Regions from separate parts of the Stenotrophomonas acidaminiphila genome, predicted to be linked through region 1. Evidence: predicted binding sites of a transcription regulator. Region 1 holds the regulator's gene; the other holds the start of a gene.
The links. Region 1 encodes FliA, which starts transcription of late flagellar genes. Its sites were predicted from a motif close to TAAAGTTTNNCNNNCNNNGGCCGATAA; they were not measured.
Positions count from the first base shown of each region.

Region 2: F0P95_RS09360 (GGDEF domain-containing protein) is a predicted target of FliA. The motif match lies at 6,471-6,497, and genes of this name have one in related genera.

Region 1 is NZ_CP043567.1:2,680,900-2,696,706, reverse strand. It holds gene F0P95_RS12330 (methyl-accepting chemotaxis protein) at 1-1,063, opposite strand, end outside; gene F0P95_RS12325 (OprO/OprP family phosphate-selective porin) at 1,268-2,428, opposite strand; gene F0P95_RS12320 (chemotaxis protein CheA) at 2,660-4,651, opposite strand; gene F0P95_RS12315 (response regulator) at 4,694-5,059, opposite strand; gene F0P95_RS12310 (STAS domain-containing protein) at 5,056-5,364, opposite strand; gene F0P95_RS17830 (chemotaxis protein CheW) at 5,514-5,867, opposite strand; gene F0P95_RS12300 (ParA family protein) at 6,347-7,129, opposite strand; gene motD (flagellar motor protein MotD) at 7,129-8,082, opposite strand; gene F0P95_RS12290 (flagellar motor protein) at 8,086-8,826, opposite strand; gene F0P95_RS12285 (chemotaxis protein CheA) at 8,949-10,943, opposite strand; gene F0P95_RS12280 (protein phosphatase CheZ) at 10,948-11,571, opposite strand; gene cheY (chemotaxis response regulator CheY) at 11,571-11,963, opposite strand; gene F0P95_RS12270 (RNA polymerase sigma factor FliA) at 11,977-12,723, opposite strand; gene F0P95_RS12265 (MinD/ParA family protein) at 12,720-13,604, opposite strand; gene flhF (flagellar biosynthesis GTPase FlhF) at 13,591-15,297, opposite strand; gene flhA (flagellar biosynthesis protein FlhA) at 15,461-15,807, opposite strand, start outside.
Region 2 is NZ_CP043567.1:2,068,424-2,084,230, forward strand. It holds gene F0P95_RS09340 (Orn/Lys/Arg family decarboxylase) at 1-599, opposite strand, end outside; gene adiC (arginine/agmatine antiporter) at 631-1,980, opposite strand; gene F0P95_RS09350 (DcaP family trimeric outer membrane transporter) at 2,054-3,475, opposite strand; gene F0P95_RS09355 (metallophosphoesterase) at 3,814-4,935, opposite strand; gene F0P95_RS09360 (GGDEF domain-containing protein) at 5,003-6,436, opposite strand; gene F0P95_RS09365 (TlpA disulfide reductase family protein) at 6,633-7,436, shown strand; gene dsbG (thiol:disulfide interchange protein DsbG) at 7,465-8,265, shown strand; gene F0P95_RS09375 (cation diffusion facilitator family transporter) at 8,368-9,318, shown strand; gene F0P95_RS09380 (hypothetical protein) at 9,388-9,639, shown strand; gene F0P95_RS09385 (sulfite exporter TauE/SafE family protein) at 9,640-10,371, opposite strand; gene ccoS (cbb3-type cytochrome oxidase assembly protein CcoS) at 10,374-10,574, opposite strand; gene F0P95_RS09395 (heavy metal translocating P-type ATPase) at 10,574-13,003, opposite strand; gene F0P95_RS09400 (FixH family protein) at 13,012-13,515, opposite strand; gene F0P95_RS09405 (4Fe-4S dicluster domain-containing protein) at 13,512-15,062, opposite strand; gene F0P95_RS09410 (hypothetical protein) at 15,219-15,518, opposite strand; gene ccoP (cytochrome-c oxidase, cbb3-type subunit III) at 15,515-15,807, opposite strand, start outside.

The DNA.
Region 1 (15,807 bases):
CGGTGAGGTTGCGCTTGATGGTGGCCATGGTCTCGGTGATCTCGGCCTTCTCGCCGGGCAGCGGCGGCATGTCGCGGCTCAGGTCGCCCACGGCATAGCGCTGGGCCAGCTCGATCACCTGCATCTTCACGCCGATGTGGTTGCCGACCAACTGGTTGGTGCCGGCGACCATCACCCCGTAGTCGCCGGGGAAGGCGGCCTGGTCCATGCGGTAGCTGATGATGCCGGCGTCATGCTGGCGCCCCATTTCCTGCTGCGCCGCGATCACCGCCTGCAGCTGCGCCTGCATGCGCTGCATCGAGGACAGCAGTTTGCCGACTTCGTCGCGGCGCGAGGCGTCGATGCGGCGGTCGAGCTTGCCCGCGGCGACATCGTCGGCCACGCGCACCGCCTCGCCCAGCGGCTGTACGATCGAGCGGATGATGGCCCAGCCCAGCAGGGCGGCAAGTACCAGCGACAGCGCCATGCCGGCGGCCACCGCCATCAACGAACGCTGGTAGGCCTGCCTGGACGCGGCCACATCCCTGGCCAGCTGCTCCTGGTTGTACTGCGACATCAGCTTGAGCTGGTCGAACAGCAGGCGGCGCAGCTTGCGCGATTCGTCCGAGGAGATGTTCCGGGCGGTGTCGAAATCGTCGGCGGCAATGGCCGCGGCAATGCGCTCGTGCGCGGTGAAGTACGCCGCACGGTGCTCCTTGAGTTTCTCGTACATCGCCTGTTCTTCCGGCGTGTAGTCGGTATCGATGTCGTCGTAGGCCTTCTCGGCGGCCTCGATCAGGCCGCGCGTGTCGGCCAGGCGCTTGTCGTAGTCGGCCAGCTGCTCGGGGTTGCCCTGGTAGTTCAGCTGCGCCTGCTCATAGGTGCGGAACTCGCCGAGCTGCGCGCGCATCTCGCCCAGTTGCTGGACCGCCGGCATCCAGTTGTTGTTGATCTGCTCGATCTGGGTGTTGGCGAGCATCATCCGCCACAGCGAGAAGCCCCCCATCAGCAGGGTGATCATGCAGGTGATGCAGAAAGCGAGGACAAGCTTCCGCGTGATCGAAAGGTTCTGGAACCATTTCATCGCAGATATCTCCAGTGACAGGCTCAGCGACAGGCAGGCCCGGCGCACCTGCGCGACGTCATCAATTTGGAATGGCCGCGGCGGGAGGCCCGCACCCTGGGGTGCACATTTGCGGTATCGGCGCCGGCGTCCGCTTCTTGACGCCTGTGCGGTCGCCCGGCAGCGGAATCCCGACAGGCGGCGGACCGGTACCTGCCGGTGCCGTCAGAAATGCAGCTGCGCGCGCAGCTGCACCCCCTCGGGCTGCCAGTGCCGGGGCCCGCGCCGCGCATCGGCGTGGACGTAGTTGGCCTGGAACTTCAGGTGGTTGCCGAGGTACCAGTTGGCGCCCACGGTCCAGTTGTGTTCGCGGCCGCCACGGATCAGGCCGTCGTCCAGGTCGATGCGGCTGTAGCGTGCCAGCAGCTCGATGGCGCCGCGCTTGCCGGCCGGGCGCGGATTGGCGACGTTGCCGCCGCTGTAGGTGCGCGATTCGCCGGTAAGCAGCCAGCTGCCGGCCAGGTACCAGCCGTCGCCACGGTAGTGCGGCAGGGCGTGGCGGCGGGTGGTCTGCTGCAGGTATTCGCCCTGCAGCGACCACGGGCCTTCGATCCACAGCGCCTCCAGGCCGCGGCGGTCGATGCGTTCGACCTCGCGCAGGGTGCCCGAGTCGACCAGCCGCAGCGAAGTCAGCGACGCTTCCGGCCTGGCGCGCCAGCGCACGCTCGGCGCGAGCTCCACGCCGAGGCCATTGGTTTCGGCGTCGGGACGTTCGCGGGTGCTGGATACGCCCAGGTGCAGCACGTGCGAGGGCTGTTTGCGCGGGGTCCACGCCAGCCGCGCGGCCACGCTGTCGCCGCGGTTGTTGCCCTGCAGGTCGTGGCTGTAGGCGCCGGCGTTGAACAGCCAGCGCGGCCGCTCCAGGGCCCAGTCCACACCGATGCGGCGGCCCTCGTAGAACGCCTGTGTCGGCAGCGCGTTCTCCATGAAGGCGCCGCTGCGGGTGGCGGTATTGCCCTCGAAGCCCAGCGGCAGCTTCATCTGGCCGATGCGCCATTTGCCGAGGTCGTGGCCGGTCAGGCCCTTGCTCTCCAGGCGCAGCGCCACGTCCATCCAGGTGTCGGATTGGAAGTCGTAGGACGCGGTGAAGTCGTACAGGCCCTTGCGCTTGATGGCGAGGCCGAATTCCTTGCGGCGCCAGTCCTGGTCATCGTCCAGGGCAGCGCCGTCGGCGTCGAAGCGGTTGATGTCCCAGGCGAAGTTGCCGGTGAGGGTGGCTTCGGTGCCATCGGCCAGCGCCAGTCGCGGGGGCCATGCGTCGGCCTGCGTGCCGGCCAGGGCCGGAGCGGCGAGGGTGAGCAGGGCGAGCGGGGCTAGGCGGTGCATGCGGATGTCCTGGAGCGAGGGGGCGGCACGCCGGGGCGTGGGCCGGGTTCGGTGTGGCGCCCCCGGTCCTGCGGCAGGAGGGCGCGCGTAGTGGTTGCACGGGGGAACGGGCGACAGCGGGGTCGCCCGGGCATGCCGGCGGCAGGCGCCGGTGCGGCGTGCCTGCCGTGGGCACGGCCTGTGCGGGATGAAACGGTGGTGGCCCCCGCCGCGAATGGCGAGGGCGCCGGGTCAGGCGGCCTGCGGCAGGCGCAGCGAGCGCACCAGGCCGCCGACATCGACGATCAGCGCGACCCGGCCATCGCCGAGGATGGTGGCCCCGGAAACGCCGCCGATGCGGCGGTAGTTGTTCTCGATGTTCTTGACCACGACCTGCTGCTGGCCGAGCAGTTCGTCCACTTCCAGGGCGATCTTCTGGCCGTCGCCCTCGACCACCACCACCAACGGGTCGGCATGGCTGTCCCGGCGGTAGCCGTAGTACTGGCCCAGCGACAGGATCGGCAGGTACTCGCCGCGCACGCGCAGCACGCGGCCTTCGCCGGCCATGGTGCGGATGTCTTCGGCCTTGGGCTGCAGCGCCTCGAGCACGTAGGCCAGCGGCAGGATCAGGGTCTCGCCGGCGACCGACACGGTCATGCCGTCGAGGATGGCCAGGGTCAGCGGCAGGCGGATCAGCACCCGGGTCCCGGCGCCGGTCTGGCTTTCCAGCTGCACTTCGCCGCCGAGCGCCTGGATGTTGCGGCGGACCACGTCCATGCCCACGCCGCGGCCGGACAGGTCGGTGACCGCATCGGCGGTGGAGAAGCCGGGCTGGAAGATCAGGTCCCAGACCTGGGTATCGGTCGGGTTGTCGGGAATCGCCAGGCCGCGTTCGTGGGCCTTGGCCAGGATCTTGTCGCGGTTCAGGCCGCGCCCGTCGTCGCTGACCTCGATGACGATGTGCCCGCCCTGGTGCGAGGCGGCCAGGGTGATGGTGCCCATCTCGTCCTTGCCGGCCTGGCGGCGTACGTCGGGCATTTCCAGGCCGTGGTCGATCGAGTTGCGCACCAGGTGTACCAGCGGGTCGGCGATCTTCTCGATCAGGCCCTTGTCCAGTTCGGTGCCTTCGCCGATGGTGCGCAGCCGGACCTGCTTGCCCAGGCGCGAGGACAGGTCGCGCACCAGCCGCGGGAAGCGGCGGAACACCGCGTCCACCGGCAGCATGCGCACGCCGATCACCGCTTCCTGCAGGTCGCGGGTATTGCGTTCGAGCAGGTCCAGGCCGGCCAGCAGGCGTTCGGCGTGCGACGGGTCCAGGCCGCCGGAGACCTGCTTGAGCATGGCCTGGGTGATGACCAGCTCGCCGACCAGGTTGATCAGCGCATCGACCTTGTCGACGCTGACGCGGATCGAGCTTTCAGCCTCGTGCGTGGCGCCCGCCGCGGTGGCCGCGGCGGCGGCCGGGCGTGCGCCCGTGGCGACCTCGGCGGCCACTTCCTGTGCCGCGGTCGGGGCGTGGGTGGCCAGGCTCGGCGGGGCGATGATCGGCTGGATGTCCAGCTCGCAGTCGTCCACGACCCAGGCGAAGGTATCTTCGATCTTGCTGCGCGGGATGCGTCCGGTCAGGCCCAGGTCCCAGGCGATGTAGGCTTCCAGCGGGTCCATCTGCTCGAATCCGGGCAGGCGCTGCATGCGCGCCTCGACCTGCAGCGGGCCGAGGGTTTCCAGCTCGCGGATGATGCGCAGCGGATCGTTGCCGCTCATGAACAGCGAGGGCGCCGGGACGAAGCCGATCTGCCAGCCTTCCGGTTCGGCCGCGGGGTGTTCCTGGCGGGCCGCGACCGGCGCGGCGGCGGTGCCGGAGAGCACCGCTTCCAGCCGCGCCTTGACCGCGGCGACCGCGGCCGGGTCGGCGGCCTGGCCGTGTTCGGCCTCGCGCAGCAGTGCGCGCAGCACGTCCACCGAGGACAGCATGGCATCGACCGCGGCGCTTTCCAGCACCCGCTTGCCGGCACGCAGCTCGTCCAGCAGCGTCTCCAGCACGTGGGTCAGGCCGGCGATGGCCTCGAAGCCGAAGGTGCCGGCGCCGCCCTTGATCGAATGCGCGGCGCGGAACACCGAGTTGATGATTTCCGGATCCTGCTGCCCGTCCTCCAGTGCCAGCAGCCCGGCCTCCATGGCGTCCAGCCCTTCGCGGCTTTCCTCGAAGAAGGTGGCGTGGAAACGTTGCAGGTCCATGCTCATCGGCGCGCTATCCGGTCGGGGTTCGGGGCGGTGGGAGGGCGATCAGCCCAGGACTTTCTGGACGGTGGCGACCAGCTGTTCCGGGTTGAACGGCTTGACCAGCCAGCCGGTCGCGCCGGCGGCCTTGCCCTCGGACTTCTTGTCGGCGGCCGACTCGGTGGTCAGCATCAGCATCGGGGTGAACTTGTAGTCCGGCAGCTGGCGCAGTTCGCGGATGAGCGCGATGCCGTCCATGTTGGGCATGTTCACGTCGGTGACCACCGCATTGAACTTGGCGCCCTTGGCGCGGCCCAGGGCAATGGCGCCGTCTTCGGCCTCCTCCACGGAAAAGCCGGCCGAGGTGAGGGCGAAGGCCACCATCTGGCGCATCGACGCCGAGTCGTCCACCACCAGGATTCGAGCGCTCATGCAACGTTCTCCACAGAATTCGATTTGTCAGGGGTTGCGTCCAGACCCAGGGTCTGGAGGACGCCGAGCAGGCGCGCGGCGTCGCGGAAGGTGTCGGTAGCGTCGTCGAAGACGGTGGCATGGCCGGCCTGGCGGCGGGCCAGGACGAAGGCACACAGCACCTGGATGGCGGCCGTATGCACCCGGCCCACCTGGCTGGCATCCACGCGCAACGCGCCGCTCTGGCCCAGGTGCGGGGTCAGGTGTTGCTTCAGGTCGCTGGTGGACTCGATGCCCAGGTCCTGCGCCAGTGCCACAGTGCTCATCGTTGCTCCGGAGAGACGGTACTGGACCAGTTAACGGCAGTGCCTGGGCGATCTTTAAGGGGCGGGATCAAATGCGCGTGAATCCGTGAACTGGCGCACGGAACGCGGCCTGCGCCGGGCACGGGCTCAGCGCCGGGCGGCATGCCGTTTCAGCGCTCGCACTGCAGCAGTTCGGACGCATCGAGCAGGATCATCGGCTGCTGGCCGATGCGGGCCACGCCGCGGAACAGGGTGTTGGAGATCTGGCAGATGCGCGCGGTATCGGGCGGCTCGATCTGCGACTCGGTCAGGTTGGCCACGTCCTCCACCGCGGACACCCGCAGGCCCAGCACCTCGCCCTTTTCCTCGAGCACCACGATGCGGGTCTGGCTGCCTTCGCCCACCGCGGCGAAGCCCAGGTGCAGGCCCAGGTCGATCACCGGTACCACCTGGCCGCGCAGGTTCATGATGCCGAGCATCGAGGCGGCGGTGCCGCGCAGGCCCAGCAGCGGTACCGGCAGCACCACTTCCTGCACCTTGAGCAGCTCCAGCGCATAGGCCTGGGTGCCGCAGCGCAGGCGCAGCCAGCGCGAGGTGCGTTCGCTGGCCCGGCGCTGCGGCCGTTGTGGCTCGCGTGCCTGCGCCTGCAGTGCGGCCCAGACATTGTCGCCGTCGGCCACTGCCGGCGGCGCGGCTTCGTCGACCGCCGGTGCGGCGGCGCTGCGTGCAGGGGCCGGCGCAGGGGCAGGCGCGGGGGCCGGCACCGGCGCTGCCACAGCGGGCACGACAACCGGCGTCACCGGGCTGGCCGCCGTGGCCGCAGGCGCTGCCGGGGCGGGGGTGGCTGGGAGGGGCGGCGGCGGGACGGCATCTGGCGCGACCGGCGCGACCGGCGCCGTCGCAGCCGCGCGGGCGGGCGCTGCCGGCACCTGTATCGGTGCCGGCGCGGGCATCGCGTCGAGCAATAGTTCGCCCAGATAGTCGTCCAGCACGTCGGTGCCGTTCATGCCGCGCGCTCCAGTTGCGCGGCGTCTTCGGCACGCAGCCATTCGAGTGCGCGGCGGTAGGCCGACAGGCCGCGCCCCGGGTAGGCGTCGTCATGCGCCGGGGCGGTGAGGGTGGCCGGCGTGCTGATCCGGGTATCGATCGGAATCGCGTCTTCCCAGACGCGCTCGCCATGCCGGTCCTGCATCTGCCTGAGGGTTTCGTTGCCGGTCCGGGTACGGCGGTCGAACAGGGTCGGCAGGATCGACACCGGCAGCGGCCGGCCGCGCGAGCGCTCGACCATCTGCCCGGTGCGCACCATGCCTTCCAGCCCGTGCAGCGCCAGCGGTTCGGCCTGGGTGGGAATGATCAGGCGGTCGGCGGCGGCCAGCGCGTTGATCATCAGCAGGCCCAGGGTCGGCGCGCAGTCGAGCAGGATGTAGTCGTGGCGCTGCCCGTGCTGGGCCAGCGCGTGCTGCAGGGCCAGGCCCAGGCCCGGCTGGTTGGCGCTGCGCCGTTCCAGGGTGGCCAGCGCGGCCTGCGCGCACAGGTAGTCCAGTCCGGGGATGGCGCTGTCGCGGGCCAGCGCGGCGATCTCGCCGGGCGGGGTGGCGAACAGTTCCAGCACACCCGGCGGCGGCGGATCCAGCGGCACGCCGAAGGCCCGGGTCAGCGAGGCATGCGGGTCGAGGTCGATCAGCAGCACGCGCTGGCCGAGCGCGGCCAGGCCGCGGCCCAGCGCCAGTGTCGTGGTGGTCTTGCCGACGCCGCCCTTCTGGTTGGCAATGGCCCAGATACGCATCAGTGCACTCCTTCTATTGCTGCCGGCAATGCCGGTCCGGACGTGCGCGCGGGCGCCTCGGCGCCGGCGGCATCGCGGGTGGGTTGTGCGGCGCCGACCGTGGTCGCGCCGTCGGCCAGCGCGTCGGCGCTGGCGGCCGAATCGGCCAGGATGATGACCATGACCCGGCGGTTGCGGTTGCGGCCCTCGGCCTGCGCGTTGCTCTCGCGCGGGCGGAACTCGCCGTAGCCCATCATCGCCAGCCGCTGCGGCTGCACGCCGTGGTCGGCGAACAGGTGAACCACGCTGGCCGCACGTGCCGCCGACAGTTCCCAGTTGGACGGGTACTGCGCGGTGGCGATCGGCATGGTGTCGGTATGGCCTTCCACGCGCACGCCGTTGGGCACGTCCTGCAGCACGTCGGCCAGCTTGCCCAGGGTCTGCCGCGCCTGCGCGTCCAGTGCCGCCGAACCGGTGGCGAACAGGATGTCGCTGTTGATCTCGACCTCGATCCACAGTTCGGTGCGGCGCACGGTGATCACGCCCTGGTCGACCAGCGGCGCCAGCGCCCGGGTCAGCTTCTCGGCGATCTGCCCGAGCTGGCGTTCGGCGCGCTGCAGCTGCTCGCGGTCGCGCAGCGATACCGGGCGCGTCATCTGCGACGCCATCGACGGCAGCCGGGTCGGGTCGGAGACCGCGCCGCCGGTCATGCTGGGGGCGCGGATCACCGCCGGCGTGTCGTGGCCGCCGCCCTGCAGCTGCTGGTGGCCGACCTGGACCTGGGTGATGGTGCGCGGCGCGCCGCCGAAGGCGGTGGTCAGGGCATCGGCCATTACCCGGTACTTGCCTTCGTTGAGCGAGGAAATGGCGTACATCACCACGAAGAAAGCCAGCAGCAGCGTCATCAGGTCGGCATAGGGGATGGCCCATGCCTCGTGGTTGGCGTGCTCTTCGTGGGACCTGCGGCGTGCCATGGTTCAGCCCACGAAGCCGGCCAGGCTGGTTTCGATGTTGCGCGGATTCTCGCCATGGGCGATGGCGATCAGTCCTTCGATGATCATCTCGCGCTCGCGGCTGTTGTGCGCGATCACGCTCTTGAGCTTGGCCGCGACCGGCAGGAACAGCAGGTTGGCCGAGGCGATGCCGTAGATGGTGGCGGTGAACGCGGCGGCGATGCCGTGGCCGAGCTTGCTCGGGTCGGCCAGGTTCTTCATCACCGCGATCAGGCCCAGCACCGCGCCGATGATGCCCAGGGTCGGGGCATAGATGCCCATGCCCTCGAACACCTTGGCCGCGGCCAGGTCGCGGTGTTCCTGGCCGCTGAGTTCGATTTCCAGCATGTGCCGGATCGCGTCGGGCTCCACGCCGTCCACCACCAGCTGCAGGCCCTTGCGCAGGAACGGGTCGTCCTGCATTTCCACCTGCGGCTCCAGCCCGAGCAGGCCCTGGCGGCGGGCGATGTTGCTCCACTCCACGATCTGCCGGATCAGTGCCTGGCGGTCGCTGGCCGGCGGCTGCACCACCCAGCGCACGATCCTGAAGGCGTGGCGGAAGATCGCCGGCGAAGTGTGCAGCAGGATCGCCGCCACGGTGCCGACGATGACGATGACGAATGCCGCCGGCGACCACAGCGAGGACAGGCCGGCTCCCTTGAGTATGCTGCCACCCACCAGCGAGGCCAGTGCGAGGAAGAGTCCGATGATGCTGAGTCTGTCCATTTAACGAATATCGGCGCGTGCGCGGGGTACTTGAACGGGTGGGGGGGCGGCCGCGGGCGCGGCGGGCGGGTGTGGCCGCGGGCTGCGGCGGTCATGCGCCGCTACCGGCGCGACCGGCGGGCTTACTCCTGGCTGCGCAGCCCGTCCACGTCCAGGATCAGCGCCATGCGGCCGTCGCCGATCAGGGTGGCGCCGGCATAGCCCTTCAGCCCGCGCAGCGCCTTGGGCAGCGGCTTGATCACCACTTCCTCGCGGCCGCGCACCTGGTCCACGACCAGGCCGAAGCGGGCCTCGCCGATCTGCAGCACCACGATGGTGAGCAGGGTCGACTGCGCCGGTTCCACGTCCAGCCACTGGCGCAGGTCCACCAGCGCCAGCGTGTGCGACTTGCGATCAAGCACGGCGCGGCCGTCGAACCAGCCCAGCGAGGTGCGCGGTGCGTGCAGCACTTCCATCACCCGTGCCAGCGGCAGCGCGTAGATGTCCTCGCCGGCCTGCACCAGCAGGGTCGGCAGGATCGCCAGGGTCAGCGGCACGCGGATCAGGAAGCGGCTGCCGCGGCCCAGTTCCGACTGGATCTGGATCTGCCCGCTCAGTTCGCGGATGCGCGACTGCACCACGTCCATGCCGACGCCGCGGCCGGAAATATCGGTGACCTGCTGCTTGGTCGAGAAGCCGGGCAGGAACACCAGGTGCAGGCATTCCTCGCTGCTCAGCCGTGCCGCCGCCTCCGGGTCCAGCAGGCCCTTCTCGCGGGCCTTGGCGCGCAGCCGCTCGGGATCGATGCCGGCGCCGTCGTCCTGCACCTCGATGCTGACGTAGTCGCCTTCCTGCTGCGCCGACAGCCGCACCCGGCCCATGCGCGGCTTGCCCTGCGCTTCGCGCAGGTCGGGCATTTCCACGCCATGGTCGATGGCGTTGCGGACCAGGTGCACCAGCGGATCGGCCAGCGCCTCGACCAGGTTGCGGTCGAGTTCGGTCTCGGCGCCGATCAGTTCCAGGTCCACTTCCTTCTTCAGGCTGCGGGCGACGTCGCGGGCGACCTTGGGAAAGCGCGAGAACACCTTGCCGACCGGCTGCATGCGGGTGCGCATCACCGCCGACTGCAGGCGCGCGGTGGCGATGTCCAGGGTGGACACGGCCCGGTCGAGTTCTTCGTCCTTCAGCCGTGCGCGCAGGGTCTTGAGCCGGTTGCGCGAGAGCACCAGTTCGCCGATCAGGTTGACGATGGCATCCAGGCGCTTGGTGTCCACGCGCACGGTCTGTTCCGGCTCGACCGCAGCCTTGGCCGCGGCCGGTACCGGGGGGGCCGCGCGTGCCGGGGCGGCCGGAGCCGGTGCCGGGGGCACGGCGGCTGCGGCGGCCGGCAGTGTACGGGCGCCGGGAGCGGCGCCGGCATGCAGGGTGTCGAGCAGGGCCTCGAATTCGTCCTCGCTGATCAGGTCGTCGCCGCCCCGGGCCGGTGCGGCCGGGCGGGCGGTGGCCGCGACGGGGCGGGTGCCGGGGGCGGCGCCGCCATGCAGCTGGTCGAGCAGGCTCTCGAACTCGTCCTCGGTGATCAGGTCGCCGCCCGTGCGGCTGGCGGCTGGCGCGGTGCTGGCCGCTGCCGGGCGGGTGCCGGGAGCGGCGCCGCCGTGCAGCTGGTCGAGCAGGTTCTCGAATTCGTCTTCGGTGATCAGGTCGCCGGCCGGCGCCGCGACCGGCGCGGCCGCCGCGACCGGCGCCGCGGGGGCCGGGGTCGCATCGACGTCGAACAGCGCGATCAGCGACGGCGGCGCGTGCTGCGGATCGGTGCCGGCCGACACCGCGTCGAGCATCGCCTGCAGCCAGTCCAGCGACTGCTGCGCGGCGTCGAAGTGGTGCGCCTGCAGTACCGCCTTGCCCGAGCGCGCCATGCCCAGGGTTTCCTCGGCGGCGTGGCACAGCTCGACCATGGCGTTGATGCCGAGGAAGCCGGCGCCGCCCTTGAGCGTGTGGAAGCCGCGGAACACCGCGTTGAGCTGGTCGTTGTCCTGGGGCGACTGCTCCAGGGCGACCAGCTGTTCGCCGAGGCGATCCAGGATTTCCTGGGCCTCGATGATGAAATCGGCGGCGATGTCGTCGGCGAAGGCGCTCATGGCATCACAGCCCCAGGTTGGAGAGCAGGTCGTCGGCGTCGTTCTGGCTGACGGCGTGGCGGTCGATGCCTTCCAGCGCCGGGCCGGCGAGGCCGCGACCGCGCGCCTCGTCTTCCGGTGGCGGCAGGCCGAGCGCGCCGAAACCCTCGTGCACGCGGCGCACGATGCCGACCACGCGGCGGATGATCTGGCCGGTCAGGTCCTGGTAGCTCTGGGTCAGGGCGATCTCGGTGAGGTTGTGGCGGATGCGCTCCAGCGCCTGCTCGTGTTCGATCGCCGGCACGCTGCCCTCGCGCAGCCCGCTGACCAGCTCGCGGCACTGCTCGGCCAGGTCCAGGGTGCGGTGGGTCGCTTTTTCGGTCATCTCCACCACGTGGTCCAGGCGCGCGCAGGCATCGTCCAGCTCGCCGGCCTCGGTGGGGACCGTCGGCAGCTCGCCCAGGGCCTGGCCCAGCTCGCGCGCAAGGCGCCCCAGCCCGGCCATCATCGGCTGCGTGCGCAGCGCGGCCAGCGCGTCGATTTCACGGCGCCAGCCGTTCTCGTCGCCGCCTTCCAGCGCTGCCAGCGCGTCCTGCAGGTGCTGCACCAGGACCGATTTCTCGCTCGGAGTTCCGCTGGACATGGTCATCAGGCGCTCGCTGCCAGCCGCTCGAAGATCTTGCCCAGCTTCTCTTCCAGGGTCTGCGCGGTGAACGGCTTGATGATGTAGCCGTTCACGCCGCACTGCGCGGCCTCGATGATCTGCTCGCGCTTGGCCTCGGCGGTGACCATCAGCACCGGCAGGGTCTTGAGCCTGGCATCGGCGCGGATCGCCTTGAGCAGTTCGATGCCGGTCATCACCGGCATGTTCCAGTCGGTGATCACGAAATCGAACGGCTGGCTGTTCAACAGCGCCAGCGCGGCATGCCCGTCCTCGGCTTCGGCGGTGTTGGTGAAGCCCAGGTCGCCCAGCAGGTTCTTGACGATGCGCCGCATGGTCGAGAAGTCGTCGACGATCAGGATCCGCATGTTCTTGTTCAAAAGGTGTTCCTCTTCATGGTTCGACGAGGCCGGCGTCGGCCGCCTCGAAAATCTTCAGCCGGCCACGCAGCCGCAGCATGGCCTGGCCGTGGATCTGGCACACGCGCGACTCGCTGACCCCGAGCACCGCGCCGATCTCCTTCAGGTTCAGCTCCTGCTCGTAGTACAGCGACAGCACCAGCTGTTCGCGCTCGGGCAGCTGGCCGATGGCCTTGCCCAGTTCCTCGCCGAACTGGCTGCGCTCGAGCACCTGCTGCGGGGTCGGGCCGCCGGTGGCCGGCGTGTCCAGCTCGCCCTGGTCCTCGATCCGCGATTCCAGGCTCAGCACCTGGCCGCGCGCGGCGTCCTCGATCAGCCGCATGTACTCGGGCAGCGGCATGTCCATGGCCTGCGCCACCTCGGTCGCGCTGGCGGCGCGGCCGGTGCTCTGTTCGATGCGGCGGATGGTGGCGGCGGCATCGCGGGCGCGGCGATGCACCGAGCGCGGCACCCAGTCGCCACGGCGGATCTCGTCGATCATCGAGCCGCGGATGCGGATCGAGGCGTAGGTCTCGAACGAGGCGCCCTGTTCGGCGTCGTAGCTGCGCGAGGCTTCGATCAGGCCCATCATGCCGGCCTGGATCAGGTCGTCGATCTCGACGCTGGCCGGCAGGCGCGCCGCCAGGTGGTGGGCGATGCGCCGCACCAGGTCCGAATGGCGGGCGATGCAGTCGTTGGCGCTGGCGCGCTGGACTTCGCGGTAATGGGCGGCCGGGTTCATGTCGCCACCCCGCGCTGGATGATGCGCTCCAGGAAGAACTCGACGCCGCCGCGCGGCTCGGTCGGCGCCTGCCAGCGGGCGGTGCGGCGGGCGATCTCCTGCAGCGCCAGCGCCGCCGGCGCCGACGGGTACAGCTTGACCACCGGCTGCTGGCGCTGCACCGACAGGCGCAGCCAGTCGTCCTGCGGCACGCAGCCCAGGTAGTTGAGCGAGACGTCGGTCAGGAACTTCTCGCACACCCGCACCAGCTTCTCGTACAGCATGCGGCCTTCGTTGGGGTCGCGGGCCATGTTGGCCACGACCTGGATCCGGTCGACCCCGCGCTCGCGCGAGAGCACCTTGATCAGCGCGTAGGCGTCGGTGATCGAGGCCGGCTCGTCGCAGACCACCACCACGGTGTCCTGCGCGGCCTGGCAGAAGGTCAACACGCTGTCGGTGATGCCGGCGGCGGTGTCGATGATCATCACGTCCAGGTCGCGTTCCAGCTCGGAGAACACGTTGACCAGGCCGACGTGCTCGGCCGGCTGCAGTTCGGCCATGTGCCGGCGGCCGGACGCGGCCGGCACCACCAGCAGGCCGTCGGGGCCTTCGATGATGACGTCCTCCAGCGTGCAGCGCCCGGCGACCAGGTCGGCCAGGGTGTGCTTGGGCTGCAGGCCGAGGATGACGTCGATGTTGGCCAGGCCGAGGTCGGCGTCCAGCAGCAGCGTGCGCTTGCCCATGCCGGCCAGCGCCACGGCCAGGTTGGCCGAGACGTTGGTCTTGCCCACGCCGCCCTTGCCGCCGGTCACCGCGATGGTGCGCACGGGGCCCGCGGGCTGGCGGCGGGTGGCCGACAGCGGGAAGGCATTGGTCAGCTTGGCGTACTCACGCGACGGCATGGTTCAACTCCGGGTTGCAGGGCATATCGGCCGCGCGGCGCAAATCTTCAAGGCGAAGCACCAGATTGGCCGCCGAGGCGCGGTGCAGGTCTTCCGGCACGTCCTGTCCGTCGGTCACCCAGGTGATCGGCAGGCGATGGTCCACGGCCACCGAAAGGGCCGAGCCGAAGCGGCCGGTCTCGTCCAGCTTGGTCAGTACCAGGCCCTGCGGGTTGGCCGCGCCGAAGCGGCGCACCACCTCGTCCATGTCCTGGAAGCTGGTGTTGGCCGGCAGCACCAGCAGGGTGCGGATCTGGCCGGCGGCGCGCAGCCACTGCAGCTGCGCGGTCAGGGCGCGGTCGCGCTGGCCCAGTCCGGCGGTGTCGATCAGCACCAGCTTGTAGTCGGCCAGGCGCTCCAGCAGCTGGTTGAGGTTGGTGCCGCTGCTGGCTTCGTGCACGGCGATGCCGAGCTGGCGGCCGAAGCCGTACAGCTGCTCGCGGGCGCCGATGCGCTGGGTGTCGGTGGTGACCAGGGCCACGTCGCGGGCGGCGTGGGCTTCGGCGAAGCGCGAGGCCAGCTTTGCGATGGTGGTGGTCTTGCCGGCGCCGGTCGGGCCGACCAGGGCGATGACCCCGCCGGCCTCGATCGGGTCGACCGGGGCGATCGGCAGTTTCTTGGAGATCAGCCCCAGCATCAGCCCGCGGGCGCGTGCCGGGTCGATATCGGCCGGCATCTGTACCGCCACGTCGCGGGCCAGGCCGGCGTCGAAGCCGTACTCGTCCATCAGGTCCAGGGCGTTGGCGCGCACCGGGCTGCCGCGCAGGCGTTCGTCGGTGAAGCGGTTCATTTCGCGCTCGATCAGCTGGCGCATGCCGGCCACTTCCTGGCGCAGCTCGGCCAGCTGGCGGTCGTCGCGCGGCGCCGCGGCCACCACGCTCAGCACGGGCGCGGCGACGGCGGTGTCCACGGCCGGCGCCGGAACATTGACGGTGGCTGCGGCCGGGGAGGCGACGGGCGCTGCCGGTTCGGCCGGCAGTGCCGGTGCGACGGCATCCGGCATGGCGGGCGGGACGATGGCCGCCTCGATCCGTGTGGCCGCCGCGGCCACCTGCCGGGCCGGTGCCTCCGGTGGCGGATCGATCGCGAAGTGGGCGCGGTTGCCGGCGGCGGGCGCCACTGCCGGTGCGGCGACGGCGAAGCCCTCCGGGCGGAATGCCGGCACTACCGGCGTATCGTCCGGCACCGCCGGGAAGGTCGCGAAGATCTGTTCCGGCAGCGCGGGCTGGCGTGCGACGGCGGGGGCAGGGGCGTGGGCGGGCTGCGGCTTGAGCAGCGAGGAAAAGCGGCTGCCCGGGGCCAGCTCGACGCTGCTGTCGATGGAGCGGCCGGTGGCGCCGACCGCCGAGCGGGCGAGGGCGGCAACGGCCGAGGCGGTGGCCACCACCGGTTCCGGTTCCGGGGTCTTGCGGCGGGTCACCGCGGCGATGATCGCCTCGGCGGCGCTGCGCGGCTTGGGCGCCGGCGGCGGTGCCGGGCGGGCGGCTTCCAGGGCGCGCTGCACGACGCTTTCGTCGTAGTGGGCGGCCGCCACGATCTCGACGCCTTCCTCGATCCGGCGATTGGACAGGATGACGGCGTCGGGGCCATGTTCCTTGCGCACCAGGTTCATGGCGGTGCGCATGTCGGCGGCGACGAAACGTTTGATCTTCATGCTGGAGTACCGGGAATTCGTGTGCGGGTGCGACGCGGGAGCAGTGGCGTTGGCGGTGTCGTGCATGGCGGTGCGTGCTCCTCGTCCTTCGTGTGTGGCGGTGGCCGGCTAGGTGTCCGTTCTTTGACGTCGTCCTGCGCCGCCGCCGGTTTCCAGGCTGTCCTCAGCTGATCGTGCCGACCAGCTTCAGGCGCTTGTCTTCCGGTACCTCGCTGTAGGCCAGCACCGACAGCGAGGGGACGCTGTGGCGGACCATCCGCGCGAGGGCGGCGCGGACCGGGCCCGGTACCAGCACCACGGCCGGCTCGTTCCGCGCCTCCTGCTTGCCGACACATTCGGCAAGACTCTGGTGGAGGCGCTCGGCGAGACCGGGTTCCAGCGCGGCACCGTTGCCCTGCGTGGATTCCTGCAAGACCCGTTCCAGTTGCGGGTTCAGGGTGAACACCGGCAGTTCCGGCGACATGCCGGCGATCTCCTGCACGATGAACCGGCCCAGCGCGTTGCGCACCG
Region 2 (15,807 bases), 610 kb from region 1:
GAGATCGACAGGTCGCTGCGCAGCGTGTTCTCGCCGTAGAACTGGTGCAGCGCACGGCCCACCGGCGATTTGGTGAAGGCCACGCCGCCGGCATGGCCCGGGGTATGCCAGGAGTAGTTGGACTCGGCGGCATGGTGGATCAGCGCCTTGAAGAACGGCGGCAGCAGCCGGGCCATGTAGTCGTCGGCCGCGCGCATCACCTGGCGGGCGATGAAGCTCTTGGTGTCCTCGAACAGGAAGATGTAGCCATGCACGTACCGGAGCAGCTTGCTCGGCACCTTTTCGATGGTGCGGCGATCGCCGTACAGGAACACCGGCAGGTCGGCGCGGCGCTTGCTCTGTTCGCTCAGGAATGCCAGCAGCTGCAGGAACTGTTCGTCGTTCTCCTCGGTGCCGTCGATGGAGATCAGCACTGCCGACGCGGCCACGTAGGTGCGCGCGCCGGCGCGGGCGTCGTCCAGGGTCAGGCCGGCCAGCACGCGCTGGTCGCTGCCGCGCAGTTCCTCGGCCAGGGCGCGGATCAGGATGCCGTTGATGCGCGGCGAGTCGTAGTCCGCGTCGATGATGATGACGGGATAGTCCAGGGACTTGAAATACATGGCGGTTTCCTTGTCTAGCAGGCGGGTGCGTTCAGTTGGACCCGGCAGTCGGCGTGCCGGCGGGCGTGAGCCGGGCAAGCCGCTGCTTGCGCCGTTCGTCGCTGAAGAAGGGGTAGAACACGGTGATGAACAGCACGAACAGGAAGGCGTACTGCACGATCGGGCCGGACGAGCCGAAGATGGCCCACAGGCAATACACCACCGTGATGCTGGTCAGCACCCAGAACGCGCCGGTATGCACCAGCGTGTGCGAGCGCTCCACCACGAAGTAGCAGGCCACGCAGGAATAGATGTAGGGCAGCAGGGTCAGCACCACGGCCGCGGAGGTGATGACGTCGAACTGCGCCGACGCGGTTTTCGAGGTGGCGGTGATCAGCACCGCCAGGGTCATCAGCACCGCGACGATCACCACGCCCTTGACCGGCACGTCATCCTTGTTGGTGCGGCTGAAGACGCCGGGGAACAGGCCGTCGTCGGCCGCGGCCTTGGCGCTCTGCGCGGTCAGCAGGATCCAGCCACCCAGCGAGCCGGCCGCCCCCAGGAACGCGCACAGGCTCACCAGCGCGCCGCCCCAGCCGCCGACCGCATTGGCCGCCGCCAGTGCGAAGGGGGCGTCGGATACCTGCAGCTGCGCGTTGGGCACCATGCCCATGATCACCGAGGAACTCGCGATGTAGGCGATGGCGGCCAGGAACACGCCGGCCAGGGTGGCGCGGGCCACGTTCTTCTCCGGGTTCTCGACCACGCCGGCGGTCACCGAGGCCGATTCCACGCCGATGAACGCCCACAGCGTCAACGCCGCGGCGCTGGACACCGCGCTGAAGTTGGACTGGCCCGAGACGTTGTACGCGCCCTTGAAGATGGCCGGGTCGAAAAAGAACCAGCCGAAGATCGCGATGCCCAGGATCGGCACCAGCGCGAAGCTGGTGGTGACCGTCTGCACGCGGCTGACGAAGGCCGGGCCGACCACGTTGGCCATGCTCAGCGCCCACACCAGCAGCAGCACCGCGATGCAGCGGGGCAGGGGGTCGGACAGGATCGGGAAGAAGTAGCTGAAGTAGCCCACCGCCGCGATCGGGATGGCCACGTTGCCGATCCAGTTGGCGAACCAGTAGATGGTGTTGGTCTGGAAGCCCATGTACGGGCCGAACCAGTCGCGCGCGTATGCGTAGGGGCCACCGGCCTTTGGTGCGAGCTTGCCGAGTTTGGCGAACACGAACGCCAGCAGCAGCGCGCCGGCGGTGGTGACCAGCCAGCCCCAGATCGAGGCGGTGCCGATCTTGGCCAGGCTGGAGGGCAGCAGGAACACGCCCGAGCCCATCATGTTGCCGGCAACCAGGAAGGTTGCTCCGACCACGCCGATCTTCTTCTGGCCTGCCATGGGTTCCTCCTTTCAACGGGTATGCCGATGTGATTCCAGTGGAAACGGTGCGGGCGCTCGCAGCGGGCGCGGGCTATTTGATGAAGCTGTACTGCAGGCTGCCCTGCACGCGCAGGGTGTCGGCGCTGCGGCCGTCCTGCAGCCGCTGCTGGCCGTAGAGCACTTCCATGCCCATGGTCCACGACGGCACCGGGCTCCAGATCAGGTTCAATGCGGCGTACTGGCTGCGGCGGAAGGCATCGCCCGCCAACGCTCCGGCATCGCCCAGGTACAGGCGGCCGTAGACCAGGTTCGAGCGCCACATGTCCGACCAGTAGTGGGTGTAGCCGAAGAAGCCGCCATGCAGCGGCAACGCCCTGAGCCGGCCGTCGGCGTCGATCGCCGCGTCCAGCCCCGAGCCGGTGAGGTCGGCGGTATAGCGGGCGATGCCCTTGCCGCCGACCAGCCCGAACAGCAGCAGGTCGCGTTCGGCGATGCTGTAGGAGCCGCTGAGCTGCAGCCCGCCACCGAAACTGCGGTCGTCGCGCCCGTCGCCGTCGTAGCCCAGGCTGCGCGCCACGGCGCCCAGCTGCAGGTGGCCCCATTCGCGCTCCATGCGCGCGACCAGGCTGATGTCGGGGAAGCGTTCGGTGCTGATGTCGGTGGCGCCGGCTGCGGCCAGCTGTGAATCGGGATCCTCGGCGGCGAGGGTCAGCGTGTTGCCCTTGCCGAGCGCGAAGCTGTGGTGGATGCCGGCCACCAGCAGGTAGCCGGCGGCACCGGGGCCGGCGAAATCCAGCGTGTCCGGCAGCGAATCGGCGTCCATGAACGTGGAGTAGCCGTAACCGGCATAGGTGTTGCCCAGCTGCCCGTAGGCATGGCGCAGGCGGAACCCGTAGCCGTCGCTGCCGCCGAAGAAGTCGTTCTCCAGGTAGAAGCGCAGCGCGCCGTGGGTGGTCGGCCGGCGGGCCTCGAAACTGAAGCGCGTCTGCCTGGCATGCATGCCGAAGTGCGCGACATCGCGGTGCGGCCCGCCGACGGGGATGGACGAGGGGATGAACTGCGCGTTGTCGCCGGCGGCATGGTTGTCGGCGATGGCGTCGAGTTTGGCGTAGCCGCCCAGGCGGATCAGGGTCTGGGTGTCGGGGATGGCGAAGAAGCCCTTGAGTTCCGGGTCGGTGGGCGAGGCCGCGCTGTCCGGGCGCGATGCCGCGGTGGATGGGTCGGCGACCGAATCCCGGGGAGGCAGGATGGGCGCCGCGGCGACCGCGGCCTGTGCGGGGGCGGGCGCCGGCCGGGGCGGCGTCACGGCTGTCGTCGCCGGTGCGCCGGGGGCACTGCTTGCAGGGACGGCGCTGGGCGCGGGGGGCGGTGCGTTGCCCTGCCCGCGTTCCAGCGCGTCCAGGCGCGCGGTCAGGGCCTGCAGGTGCGCCTGGGCCTGGCTGATTTCCTGCCTCAGTGCGCTGACGGAGTCCTGCGCGAGGGCGGCTTCCGGGGCCAGCAACAACGGCAGCATCGCGAGTGCTCGTGGTTTCATCGCCTGTCCCAAGCTCTGCAAACACCACGTCGCGACGGGCGCTCGCCCGTGCGCGGCTTCTGTATGTCATGGGGGTCGACCGGCGGTTCCCGATGTCCGGCGACGTCCCCGCATGGTCAAGCTGGCGTGGGTTTCATGACGGGGGTGTGAAACCTGCCGGGGGGCACGCGGTTCTGGAACGCGAGTCACGCGCAACCCGCGCGTTCAGCGACAACGCACGCGGTACCGCGGCGGGACAAGGCGCGCAAGCGGTGCGAAGCGGCCGGTTGCCGGCTTCCGCAGAGGAGCGATGGCGGCGCCGGCAGGCGCGCGCCGGGTCAGTCGCCGGCGTCGAGGGTCCCTTCGGCCAGTGCGACCCGGGAGCCGTCGAGCAGGCCGCGGCTGAGTTTCCCGTTCTCGATGAACAGCAGTTCGCCGTTCTCGCCCTTCTTGATGCTGCTGTCGATGGCGATGACGCGACCGCCGTGGAATGTGCTCACGTGCGGCATCGAGGTATGGCCGACGACGATGCGCGCCAGGCCCAGCTGGTCGAGCAGGTTGTGCACGCCGGCGGTATCCAGGCGCCCGTCGAAGTAGCCGCGGTACCAGATCGGGCTGGTCTTGCCGTCGTACAGCGGCGCAGTGGCCGGATCGGCCTTGACCTCGGCCTTGGGGCGGCCGAGCGATGCCTGGTAGGCGGCATTGGTGGCGGCCGGGTCCAGCGCCAGCTGCAGCGCCTCGGGCGAGATGCCGCCGTGCAGGAACAGCGTGTCGCCGACGCGCAGCAGCACCGGGCGGGTGCGCAGCCATTGCCCGATCACCGAGTCGGCGCCATACAGCTGCGGATAGCTGCGGCCGAGCAGCTGCGCGCTGCGCAGGTACTTGGGGTTGACGTAGCGCAGGTCGTCGTACAGCACCATGGTCTCGTGGTTGCCGAGCACGAAGTGCACCGCGCCGCCGGCCGCCGCGGCCTGCTGCTGCAGGCCGTACAGCAGCCAGAACACCTCGGTGACCTGCGGGCCGCGGTCGAACACGTCGCCGGCGATCACCAGGGTGTCGCGGCCCAGGGTCCAGCGGTCCTGTTCGTCGATGACGCCGTTGGCGCGCAGCAGTTTCACCAGCAGGCCGTACTGGCCGTGGATATCGGACACCGCGACGATGCGCGCGGCCGGCGGCAGTACCGCCGTGGCCACCGGCAGCGGCGGCGCCACGGCGACCGGGTGCGGATAACCGCAGCGCGCCGCGACCGTCGCCTGCGCGTCGTCCCAGGCCTGCTCCTGGACCGCGTCATCGCAGATCCAGCGGGCGCGCAGGTGGCCGTCCTCCCGGAACACGTAAGGACCGTCGGCATCGACATGCGCGGGTTCGGCGACCGGCGTGGCGGCCAGCACGGAGGTGCTGGCGAACAGCACGAAGCAGGCCAGGAGCATGCGGCGGAACGACGGACGGCAAGTCGGCATCGGGCTTTCCTGTGGCGGTGGCGGTCCGATCATGCCACGTGCCCAGCATGCGATGGCCGGTGCCGGCTCAGCTGCGCTGCAACGCGATCCGTCCCGGCGCCTCGGGCAGCGAGCCATCGGCCAGCACCACGCGGTTGCGGCCACGCTTCTTGGCCTGGTACATCGCCGCGTCGGCGCGGGCCATGACCCGCTCGTAGTCCGGATGGCCGTCATGCACGGCCACGCCGATGCTGGTGGTGATGCCCAGCCCGCCGCCGTTGGCCAGCGCCACCGGCGATTCGGCCACGCGCCGGCACAGGCTGTTGGCGATCACCAGGGCCTGCGGCTCGTCCACCGCCACCAGGACCACCACGAACTCCTCGCCGCCATAGCGGAAGACATAGTCGCTGCCGCGGGTGAACTGGCCGAGGATGGTGGCCACGTGCTGCAGGGCGCGGTCGCCCACTTCGTGGCCGTGTTCGTCGTTGATCGTCTTGAAATGGTCCAGGTCCAGCAGCAGCACCGCGAAGCTGCTTTGCGATTTGGCCGCCAGTTCGATTTCGCGGCGCAGCACGGTCGGCAGGAAACGCCGGTTGAGCAGGTTGGTCAGCGTGTCGCAACCGGCGTCGAGTTCGCCGATGCGTTCGAACAGCATGCCCAGCAGGCTGCGGACCTGGCTGACGCGGCCGCGGATGTCCTGCAGCTGGGTGGCGCGCACGCGCGCATCGTTCTCGCCGCGCAGGGTCTGCTGCAGGGTGCTGTCGATCTCGCCGATGAGTTCGCAGATCTGCCGGGTTTCGGCGCTCTCGCCGAAGCTGGGCACGCCCTTGTGGGTGAACCACAGCCCGAATTCCGAGCCTGCCAGCGACGGGAAGCCGGCGGTGTCGCACTGGCTCGCCAGGGCATAGAGCAGGGTGTTTTCCCAGTCCAGCAGCAACGCGCGCTGGCGCTCGCGCTCGGTGCCCACGTTCTGCACCAGCGAGAACAGGCGATAGGCGGCATCGGTACGCGAAGAGCGTTCGCGCGCGTTGGAATAGGCCAGGGTCATGCCTTCCAGCGCGATGTCGAACGAGGCGGTGAGGCTGGCCACGGCTGCGTGCGCGACCTGGCCGTGGCCCGCCAACGCGGCGATGGACTGGAACAGGCGCTGCTTGAGCACGCGGGTGCCGCGGGTCACCAGGTCCACGGGGATGCCGACGCGGGCGTGGACGTCGCCGATCACGCGCTGCGCGGCGATCAGCCCCTCGACGTCGTCCGGAGTGGCGCGCAGCAGGCCGTTCACCCAGCGTTGCATCGCCGGCTGCAGGCGCGTGCGCACCTGCTCGTGCGACAGCAGGCGCGAGGCGCGCGGGTCGCCCAGCATCACCTGGTAGAAATGCACCGCCATCGCCGCCGCATCCGTTTCCGCCAGCGCCGCCAGCACCTGCGTGGCTTCGGGACCGGCCTCGACCAGGTTCCTGCGCCAGTCGGCGGCAAGGCTGTTGTCGTCGTGGTCGGCGCGGGCAGAGGGGGTGTTGGGCATGGTGATGGTGGGGACGTGGCGGGGCGAAGAGACATTATCGGCCGTAGCCGCTACTGTTTGAGGGCTTATCTGCAACGGTCCATGCCAACGTGTCATCCAGCGTTTTTCCCCCTGTTTTTCCGCCGGCGCGTCTGCCGCGGCGGCACATGATCCGGTCCATCCCCGTTCAGGTTGGCCTGCCGCGTGGCGTTGCGCCATGTCCGTGATCAGCGCCGGGCCGTTTCCGTTGATGGCGGTGCTGGGTCTGGTCGCGGCCCTGATCGCCTGGTTGTTCGCGCGCGGGATGGCCAGTGCCGCCGATGGCGCACGCCGCCGCGCCGGCGCGGTGGTGCTCGACGCGTTCCTGCTCGGCGTCCTGGGTGCGCGCGTGGCGCACGTGCTGTGGCACGCGGCGGACTACCTGCCGCAGCCGCTGTCGATCATCCGCCTGGGCGATGGCGGGTATTCGGTTTGGGCCGGCGTGGCCGTGGCGTCGGCCTACGCGCTGTGGCGGACCCGGCGCCAGGCACCGCGCAGACCGGTATTGCTCGGGTTGGCCGCGGGCGCCGCGTTCTGGCTGGTCGGCAGCCTGGCGCTGTTCGCGGTGCAGCGCTCGACCATCGTCCTGCCCGACATCGTGTTGAGCGACATGCAGGGCAGCGCGGTGCCGCTGTCCGCCCACGCTGGAAAGCCACTGGTGGTGAACCTGTGGGCGAGCTGGTGCGGTCCGTGCCGGCGCGAGATGCCCACCCTGGCGCGCGCGCAGGCGGAGCACCCGCAGGTGGCCTTCGTGTTCGCCAACCAGGGTGAGGACGCCAGCGAGGTTGCCGGCTACCTGCGCGCTGAAATGCTGGCGCCGGGGAACATTCTGCTGGATCCGGAGTCGGAGCTGATGCGCCTGACCGGTGCGCGCGCGCTGCCGACCACGCTGTTCTTCGACGCCGACGGCCGGCTGCGCCGCGCGCACATGGGCGAGCTGTCGCGGGCCACGCTGGAAATGCGCCTGCGCGAGCTGCAATGACTTCCCGATTCCTCCTGCGAGATATGCGATGACCCGTTCCCGTCCCCTCCTGCTGTTGCTTTCGGCCTCAATGCTGGCGCCGGCCGCCTGCGCCCGCGATGGCGGCGCCGCGCCGCCGGCCGCCAGCACCGCCGCCGCCGAGCCGGAGGTGGTCAAGACCCTGCGCGGGCAGGGCGTGGAGTTCATGGGCACGTTCGACACGCCGGTGGGATTGACCGGCTACGCCGGCGTCGCCGGGCAGCGTCCGCTGGCGGTGTACGTGTCCAGCGACGGGCAGCATGCGATCGTCGGCACCCTGGTCAATGCCAAGGGCGAAGACGTCGGTGCGGCCAAGCTCAAGGAGCTGGTGTCCGGGCCGATGGGCGCCAGGCTGTGGCAGCGGGTCGAGGCCAGCCACTGGGTGGCCGATGGCAAGGCCGACGCGCCGCGCATCGTGTATGCCTTCAGCGACCCCAACTGCCCGTACTGCAATCGCTTCTGGGAAGCCGCACGGCCGTGGGTGGAGTCGGGCAAGGTGCAGATCCGGCAGATCCTGGTGGGGGTGATCCGCGAGGACAGCGCCAACAAGGCCGCGGCGATCCTCGGTGCGGCGTCGCCGGAGCAGGCGCTGCAGCAGAACGAGCGCGATTTTTCCCGCGGCGGCATCAAGGGCCTGGCCAAGGTGCCGGCCGAGATCGAGGCCAAGCTGCGCGACAACGAACTGGCGATGCTGGAGCTCGGGTTCCAGGGCACGCCGGGCATCGTGTTCAAGGATGCCGACGGCAGCGTGCAGACACGTTCGGGCCTGCCGCAGGGCGACGACCTGCAGGCGGTGCTGGGGCCGCGTTGATCGCGGCACTCGCGCTCAGAGCGGGGTGGTGGCCGGCGGCGATGTAATAGTCTCCGCCGCACCGGGCTGACTAAGCTGGCGGCGTCCTGCACGGAGCCCGCCATGAGCCACGACCACAACCACGTCCCCAGCGAGATACGCCACGAAAAGCCCCTGTGGTGGGCGCTGGCGCTGACCTCGTCCTACCTGGTGGTGGAGGTGGTCGGCGCGTTCATGACCAACAGCCTGGCGCTGTTGTCCGATGCCGCGCACATGGCCACCGACGCACTGGCGCTGGTGATCGCGCTGACCGCGGTGCGGCTCAGCCGGCGCCCGGCCGATGCGCGCCGCACCTATGGCTATGCGCGGCTGGAAGCGCTGGGCGCGCTGGCCAACGGCGGCCTGCTGTTCGCGGTCGGCCTGTACATCCTGTGGGAGGCCGTGGGCCGCTTCCGCGAGCCACAGGCCGTCGCTTCCACCGGCATGCTGTGGGTGGCCTGCTTCGGCCTGCTGGTGAACCTGATCGCCATGCGCCTGCTCAGTGCCGGCAGCGGCGAGAGCCTGAACGTCAAGGGCGCCTACCTGGAAGTGTGGAGCGACATGCTGGGCTCGGTGGCGGTGATCCTCGCCGCGCTGGTCATCCGCTTCACCGGCTGGACCCTGGTCGATCCGATCCTCGCCGTGCTGATCGGCCTGTGGGTGCTGCCGCGCACCTGGGTGCTGCTGCGCGACGCGCTGAACGTGCTGCTCGAAGGCGTGCCCAAGGGCATCGCGCTGGCCGACGTGGAGCAGGCGCTGCGCGGCCATGCCGGCGTCACCGGCATCCATGACCTGCATGTCTGGGCGCTGGGTTCGAGCACGCCGGCGTTGACCGCGCACGTGGTGACGATGGCCACCGGCCAGGACGCGGACACGCTGCGGCGCGCGCTGGCTGCCATGCTGCACGAGCGCTTCGGCATCGACCACGTGACCCTGCAGGTGGAGGCCGACCATTGCGGCGATGCCTGCACGGTGCACGCGCGGCAGGGCGCGCACGACGATGGCGGGCACGACGGCCACGATCACAGCCATTGAGCGGCATTGCCGGCAGGCCGCGGAGGTGTCGTATCCTGGCGACAGGGCACCGGGCAGCGGCGGCCGTGCATGGGAACCGCGCAGGAAATCGTCGATTCGCGCCTGGTGCTGCGTTCGCTCTGTGCCGCGCTGGCACTGATGGGCGTGGCGGCGATGGCGTATCGGTTGCATCACGTTGCCATCGGCCACATACCATTCGATTACTGGCTGCCGGTGTCCCTGCCCGGCGCACTGTATGCCGCATGCCTGTTCGGCCATGTCGCGCTGAAGGGCCGGCTGCCGTCGTTCATGGCCACGGCCGGCAGTTCGGCGGTGGATTGATCAGCGGGATTGCAGCGGCTGGCAGCCCAGCGCGCTGAGCACGCCATGCAGCGCCGGCACCTGCATCAGCCACGGGGCGGCGATGGTCAGCAGGCCGGCGGCGAGGATGAAGCCGGCCAGCGCCACGCGCAGGCCCGGGCGCTGCAGCCCGCGGCCCATGCGCGCACCGGACCAAGTCAGCGGCACCATCACCGGCAGGGTGGCCAGGCCAAACACGGCCATCACCAGCGCGCCACCGAGTGCGTTGGCCTGCAGCCAGGCCACGCTCAGCAGGCTCAGGCTCAGGCCGCAGGGCATCCAGCCCCACAGCGCGCCCAGCGCCAGGCGGCGCCACGCGCGGTCCGCCGGCAGCAGGTGCCGGTGCAGGGGCCGCAGCCATTGCCACAGCTGCTGGCCGGGGCGGGCCAGCAGGTCCAGGCGGCCGCCGCGCCCGAGCAGGCGCAGTGCCAGCAGGACCAGGGCGAGGCCGGCGGCGACGCGCACGCCCAGCGCCAGGGTGTCGCTGCGCGCCAGCCGCAGGATGCCGCCCCCCAGTCCACCGGCCAGCGCGCCGGCCACGGTGTAGCCGGTGACGCGGCCGAGATTGGCCTGCCAGGCGACGCCCAGGGCGCGGCCCGGGGCCATCGCCGGGAAGCCGGTGGCGATGCCGCCGCACATCACCGCGCAGTGCAGCCCGCCGAGCAGGCCGGCTACGAACGCGGCGGTCAGGACCGGGATGTCCAGTGGCAACACGTTCAGTCGCGACCGCCCGGGTCGGCGGCGCGGGCGTGGGTGTCGCCGGCCGGCGGCGCGGGTCGGTCGTTGTCCTCGAGGATGTCCAGCGCCGGGGTGTCGAGATCATCGAACTGGCCGCGCTTGACCGCCCAGACGAAGGCGGCCACGGCCAGCCCCAGCAGGATCAGGCTGATCGGGATCAGCATCAGCAGGATGGCCATCAGGGTGCCTCCATGGGTGTCTTGAGCCGCGCCAGGCGCAGGGCGTTGAGGGTCACGATCAGCGACGACAGCGCCATGCCCAGCGCTGCCAGCCACGGCGTGACCCAGCCGGCCGCAGCCAAAGGCAGCGCCAGCAGGTTGTAGCCGGTGGCCCAGGCCAGATTCTGGCGGATGATGCGCTGGGTGGCACGTGCCAGCGTGATCGCGGCCGGAATCCGGCGCAGGCCGCCGCCGGTGGTGACCAGGTCGGCGGCGCGGTGCGCCAGCGAGGCGCCTTCGCCCATGGCGATGGAGACGTCGGCGCCCGCCAGCACCGGTGCGTCGTTGAGGCCGTCGCCGACCATCGCCACCACCCGGCCTCCGGCCTGCAGGCGCCGCACCAGCGCCAGCTTGTCTTCCGGAGACTGCCGCGCGTGCGCATCGTCCAGCCCCAGTGTCGCGGCCATGCGCCGCACCGCCGCCTCGCCGTCGCCGCTGGCCAGGTGCACGCGCAGGCCCTGCGCGCGCAGCGCGGCCAGCGCCTGCGCGGCGTCGTCGCGGGCGCGCTCTTCCAGCACGAAGCGGGCGGCGGCGCGCTGGCCGTCGCCCAGCCACAGGGCGCCATCATCCTGGCGCGCGGCGGCGAAGTCGGCCCGGCCCAGGCGCCAGTGGCGGCCATCGACCACCCCCTGCACGCCGCGCCCGGGAACCGCCTCGACCCGTGCCGCGCCGAGGGTGGCAGCGTCACCGCGGGTGAAGGCGGCGGCCAGCGGATGGCCGCTGTCGCGCTCCAGGGCCGCGGCGATATCCAGCGCGCCGGCCGTATCCAGCGCGGGGTCCAGCACCTGGGTGGCGGCCAGCACCGGGCGGCCGTCGCTGAGCGTGCCGGTCTTGTCGAACACGATGTCGGTGGCGCGCGCCAGCGTGTCCATCGCGTCCGCGCGCACCGCCAGCAGGCCGATGCGGGCCAGCGCGCCGTGCGCGGTGGCCAGTGCCGCCGGCACCGACAGCGACAGCGCGCAGGGGCAGCTGATCACCAGCAGGGCGAGGGTGACTTCCAGCGCGCGTTCGGGCTGGTAGTGCCACCAGCCGGCGAACACGACCAGCGCCACCGGCAGCAGCGCCAGCACGAAGCGGCTGCCGATGCGGTCGGCCAGGCGGGCCAGCGCCGGCCGGTGCGCCTGGGCCTGTTCGACCAGCCGCGCCAGCTGCGACAGGCGCGTGGAGGTGCCGGTGAGGGTGACGCGCAGCCGTGCCGGGCGTTCACGGCAGACGGTGCCGGCATAGACCGGCTCGCCGGGCTGCTTGCGTACCGGCGCCGATTCGCCGGTCAGCAGCGCCTCTTCGAACCAGGCCTCGTCGTCGCCGTCGCCGAGCAGCACGCCATCGGCCGGTACCGCTTCGCCGGCCGCCACGCAGGCCACGTCGCCGACGCTCAGCGCCGCCAGCGGCACCGCTTCGCGCTGGCCGTCGGCCCGTTCGCGGGTGGCGAAGGCCGGGCGTGCGCGCGCCAGCGCGTCGACCTGGGCGCTGGCCACCGAGCGCGCGCGCTGTTCGAGCATGCGCGCGGCCAGCAGCAGGAACACGAACATCACCGCCGCGTCGTACCACACATGCGGCCCGCCACGGATGGTCTCCACCAGGCTGGCCAGGTAGGCGAGCAGGGTGGAACTGGCGATCAGCACGTCCATGCCCAGGCGGCGCTCGCGCAGTTCGCGCATCGCCCCGGACAGGAATGGCCAGCCGGAGTAGAACACCACCGGCGTGCACAGCAGGAATGTCAGCCAGCGGAAAAAATCGCGCGTGGGCACCGGCATGGTGCTGTTGAAATCCAGGTACAGGGCTTCGGCCAGCATCATCGCCTGCAGCATGCCCAGGCCGGCGATGCCCAGCCGCAGCAGCCAGCGCCGGCGTTCGCCGGTGCGCTGCCGTTCGGCGGCCTCGCTGCCGGCCAGGTACGGACGGTAGCCGAGCATCGCCAGCCGCTGCAGCGGTGCCGACAGCGCGGTGCGCGCCGGGTCCCAGGCGATGCGGATGCGGCCGGTGACGGCATTGGCGCCGCAGTCGATCACGCCCGGTTCGCGCGCCAGCGCGCGATCGATCAGCCAGGCGCAGGCGGCGCAGCGCATGCCGTCGGTCAGCAGGGTGATCTCGCGGCCGCCATCGATCGCACGGCTGTGCTCGGCCTGCACGTCGGCGCGGTCCCAGACCGCCAGGTCGGGCAGCGCTTCGCCCACGCGCGCGGCATTGGCGCTGCGCAGCCGGTAATACCCGTCCAGGTCGGCGCTGGCGATCCACTCGGCGGCGGCGGCGCAGCCATGGCAGCAGAACGCATGCGTGCTGCCGCCCAGCGCCGCCATGTGGGGCTGGGCCGGCAGTGCTTCGCCGCAGTGGTGGCAGGTGCCGGTGGCCGCCATGACGGCGGGCGACCGCGCCGGATCGGCGATCACGTCCGGGCTCAGTGGTCCCCGCCCAGCGAGGGAGAGAGGCGGGCGGCATGCTGCTGCTTCGGCAGCCGGCCGTGCAGGCGCCAGCGACCGTCAGCGTCGCGCAGCTGCACGACCCAGTCGTGCTCGCCGTCCACCGCCTGCTGGACACGCCAGCCCGGACCCTGCGGCAGCAGTTCCAGGCGCAGGTCGTCGGACTGGCGGGTGGGGTGTTCCAGCACCAGCTGCAGCGCGGTGCCGCCGCTGAACTTGCCGGTGGCCGGCAGGACTTCGACCACGCCGTCCTCAACGCGCAGCACCGCGCTCAGGCCCAGCTTGGCGGCCGCTTCGTCCGGCCCCAGGTCGGTGGTCTGGATCTGCGACACGCGCTGCACCGGGTCGGACACCACGTCGGCGCCGCCGGAGCGCACGGCGACGATCACCAGCCCGACGCCGGCCACGATCGACAGCAGCGGCAGGCCGACAACCAGCCAGAACACGGGGACCCGCCAGGGGGATTTGGAACGTTCGTTCATTGCACCGGCCCAAAGAAACTGCTTTCGACGACGCGCTTTTCACCGCCACCCTCGCGCTCGACCACGAAGCGCAGCGCACGGCGGCCGCTGACCTGGCCATCGGCGACCACGTTCAGGGCCACCGGCAGCACCTGCTCGGGACCGGCCTGGACCTCGGTCTGGCCCTGCAGGCGCAGGCCGGCGTCGGCAGGCTCCAGGGTGATGCGGTAGCGCCGGGTCTCCTGGCTCTTGTTGATCAGCTTGAGCGTGTAGTCGTTGGCGATGCTGCCGTCGGCGGACTGCCGGTACAGCGCGTTGCGGTCGCGCAGCACTTCGGCGATGAGCTCGCTGCGGTGGCCCACGCCCCACACCCAGGCGCCGCACAGCCCCAGCAGGAGCAGGCCGTAGACGAAGATGCGCGGGCGCAGCACGCGGGTCGGCTTGCCGTCGATGGCGTTCTGCGTGGAGTAGCGGATCAGGCCATGCGGGTAGCCCACCTTGTCCATGACTTCATCGCAGGCGTCGATGCAGGCGCCGCAGGCGATGCACTCGTACTGCAGGCCGTTGCGGATGTCGATGCCGGTCGGGCACACCTGCACGCAGATGGTGCAGTCGATGCAGTCGCCCAGTTCCTCTGGGGCGAACTTGGGCAACGGCGCGACCTCGGCCAGGTCGCCGTCCCAGGTGATCGTGCCCTTGGCGTGCGCGGCCTGGGTGGCGGCGGACGGATGGCGCCCGGCGCGGAATACGTAGTCATAGGCGACCGACGGGATCAGCAGGCCGCGCACGCGCTCCAGCACGCTGGTCAGGCCGCGCTTGCGCGGGCCGCGCGGTTCGCCGCGCATCGGGTCGTAGGCGATCAACAGCGTGTTGCGGTCGAACATCGCGCTCTGGAAGCGCGCATACGGGCACATGTACTTGCATACCTGCTCGCGCAGGACGCCGGCGTTGCCCCAGGTGGCCAGCGCGTAGAACAGCACCCAGAAGGTCTCCCAGCCGCCCCACTCGAACGGCAGCAGGCGCGCGCCCAGGTCCTTGATCGGGGTGAAGAAGCCGACGAAGGTGAACCCGGTCCACAGCGCGAACAGCAGCCACAGCAGGTGCTTGCTGCCCTTGCGCAGCACCTTCTCGCGGTTCCACGGGCCGGCATCGAGCTTCATGCGCCGCGGGCGGTCGCCCTCGGTCCAGCGCTCCATCCACAGGAAGGTTTCGGTCCACACCGTCTGCGGGCAGGCATAGCCGCACCACAGGCGCCCGGACAGCGCGGTGGAGAAGAACAGCGTCATTGCCGCGATGATCAGCAGCAGCGCCAGGAACAGGAAGTCCTGGGGCCAGAACACCAGCCCGAAGATGTAGAACTTGCGCGCGGGCAGGTCGAACAGCACGGCCTGGCGGCCGTCCCACGACAGCCACGGGAACAGGTAGTACATGCCCAGCAACCACACCACCGCGGCCACCCGCAGGCGGTTGAAGCGTCCCGAGACGTCGCGCGGATAGACCTTGCGCTCGCTGACATAGAACGAATTGCCCTGTTCGTCCACGACATCCAGCGGAATGCGCTTGCTCATGGCATGCGTCCGGTAGCAGCCGCCGTGGGCGGCGAGGGAGGAAGCGGGAACGGGCGGTTGACGGTCATGGCGTATGCGGGGCGTATTGCTGCGCGGGAGCGATCAGTATCGGTTTGAAACGAAGGCAAGGAAGCGACGGATTGTCGCAGCCGCCGCTCAGCGGTCCGGCGGCAGGGCGCGGTTGAAGCGGCTGGCGGGGCGCAGCAGGATCCAGGTGAACAGGCTGGACGAGGCGGTGGCCAGCCAGAACATGGCGAAGCCCAGCGTATAGCCGAGCTCGCGTGAAATCTGCAGATCGGGGAAGGTCATGTCGCGCAGCGTCAGCGGGTCGACGAAGGCGAAGAACACCATCGTCGCCACGCCCGCGGCGAAAAAGCTGGGCCAGGCGATGGCCCCCACGCGCTGTGCCAGCGGACGTGGGGGGTGGTCGAAGCGTGGCTCGCTGAAGTCGGTCACTTTGCGCTCGTGCTGGCCTTGGTGTCCGCCTGATTATGCGACAACGACCAGACATAGGCAGCGACCAGGCGGACGCGGGTCTCGCCGAGCAGTTCGCGGTGCGCCGGCATGCTGCCGTGGCGGCCTTCGGTGATCGTCTTGTACAGGCTTTCGCGGCTGTTGCCGTAGAGCCAGTAGTTGTCGGTCAGGTCCGGCGCGCCGATGTCCTGGTTGCCCTTGCCGTCGACCCCATGGCAGGCCACGCAGACGCCCTCGTAGAGCTTCTTGCCGCGGGCGGCCATGTAGTTGT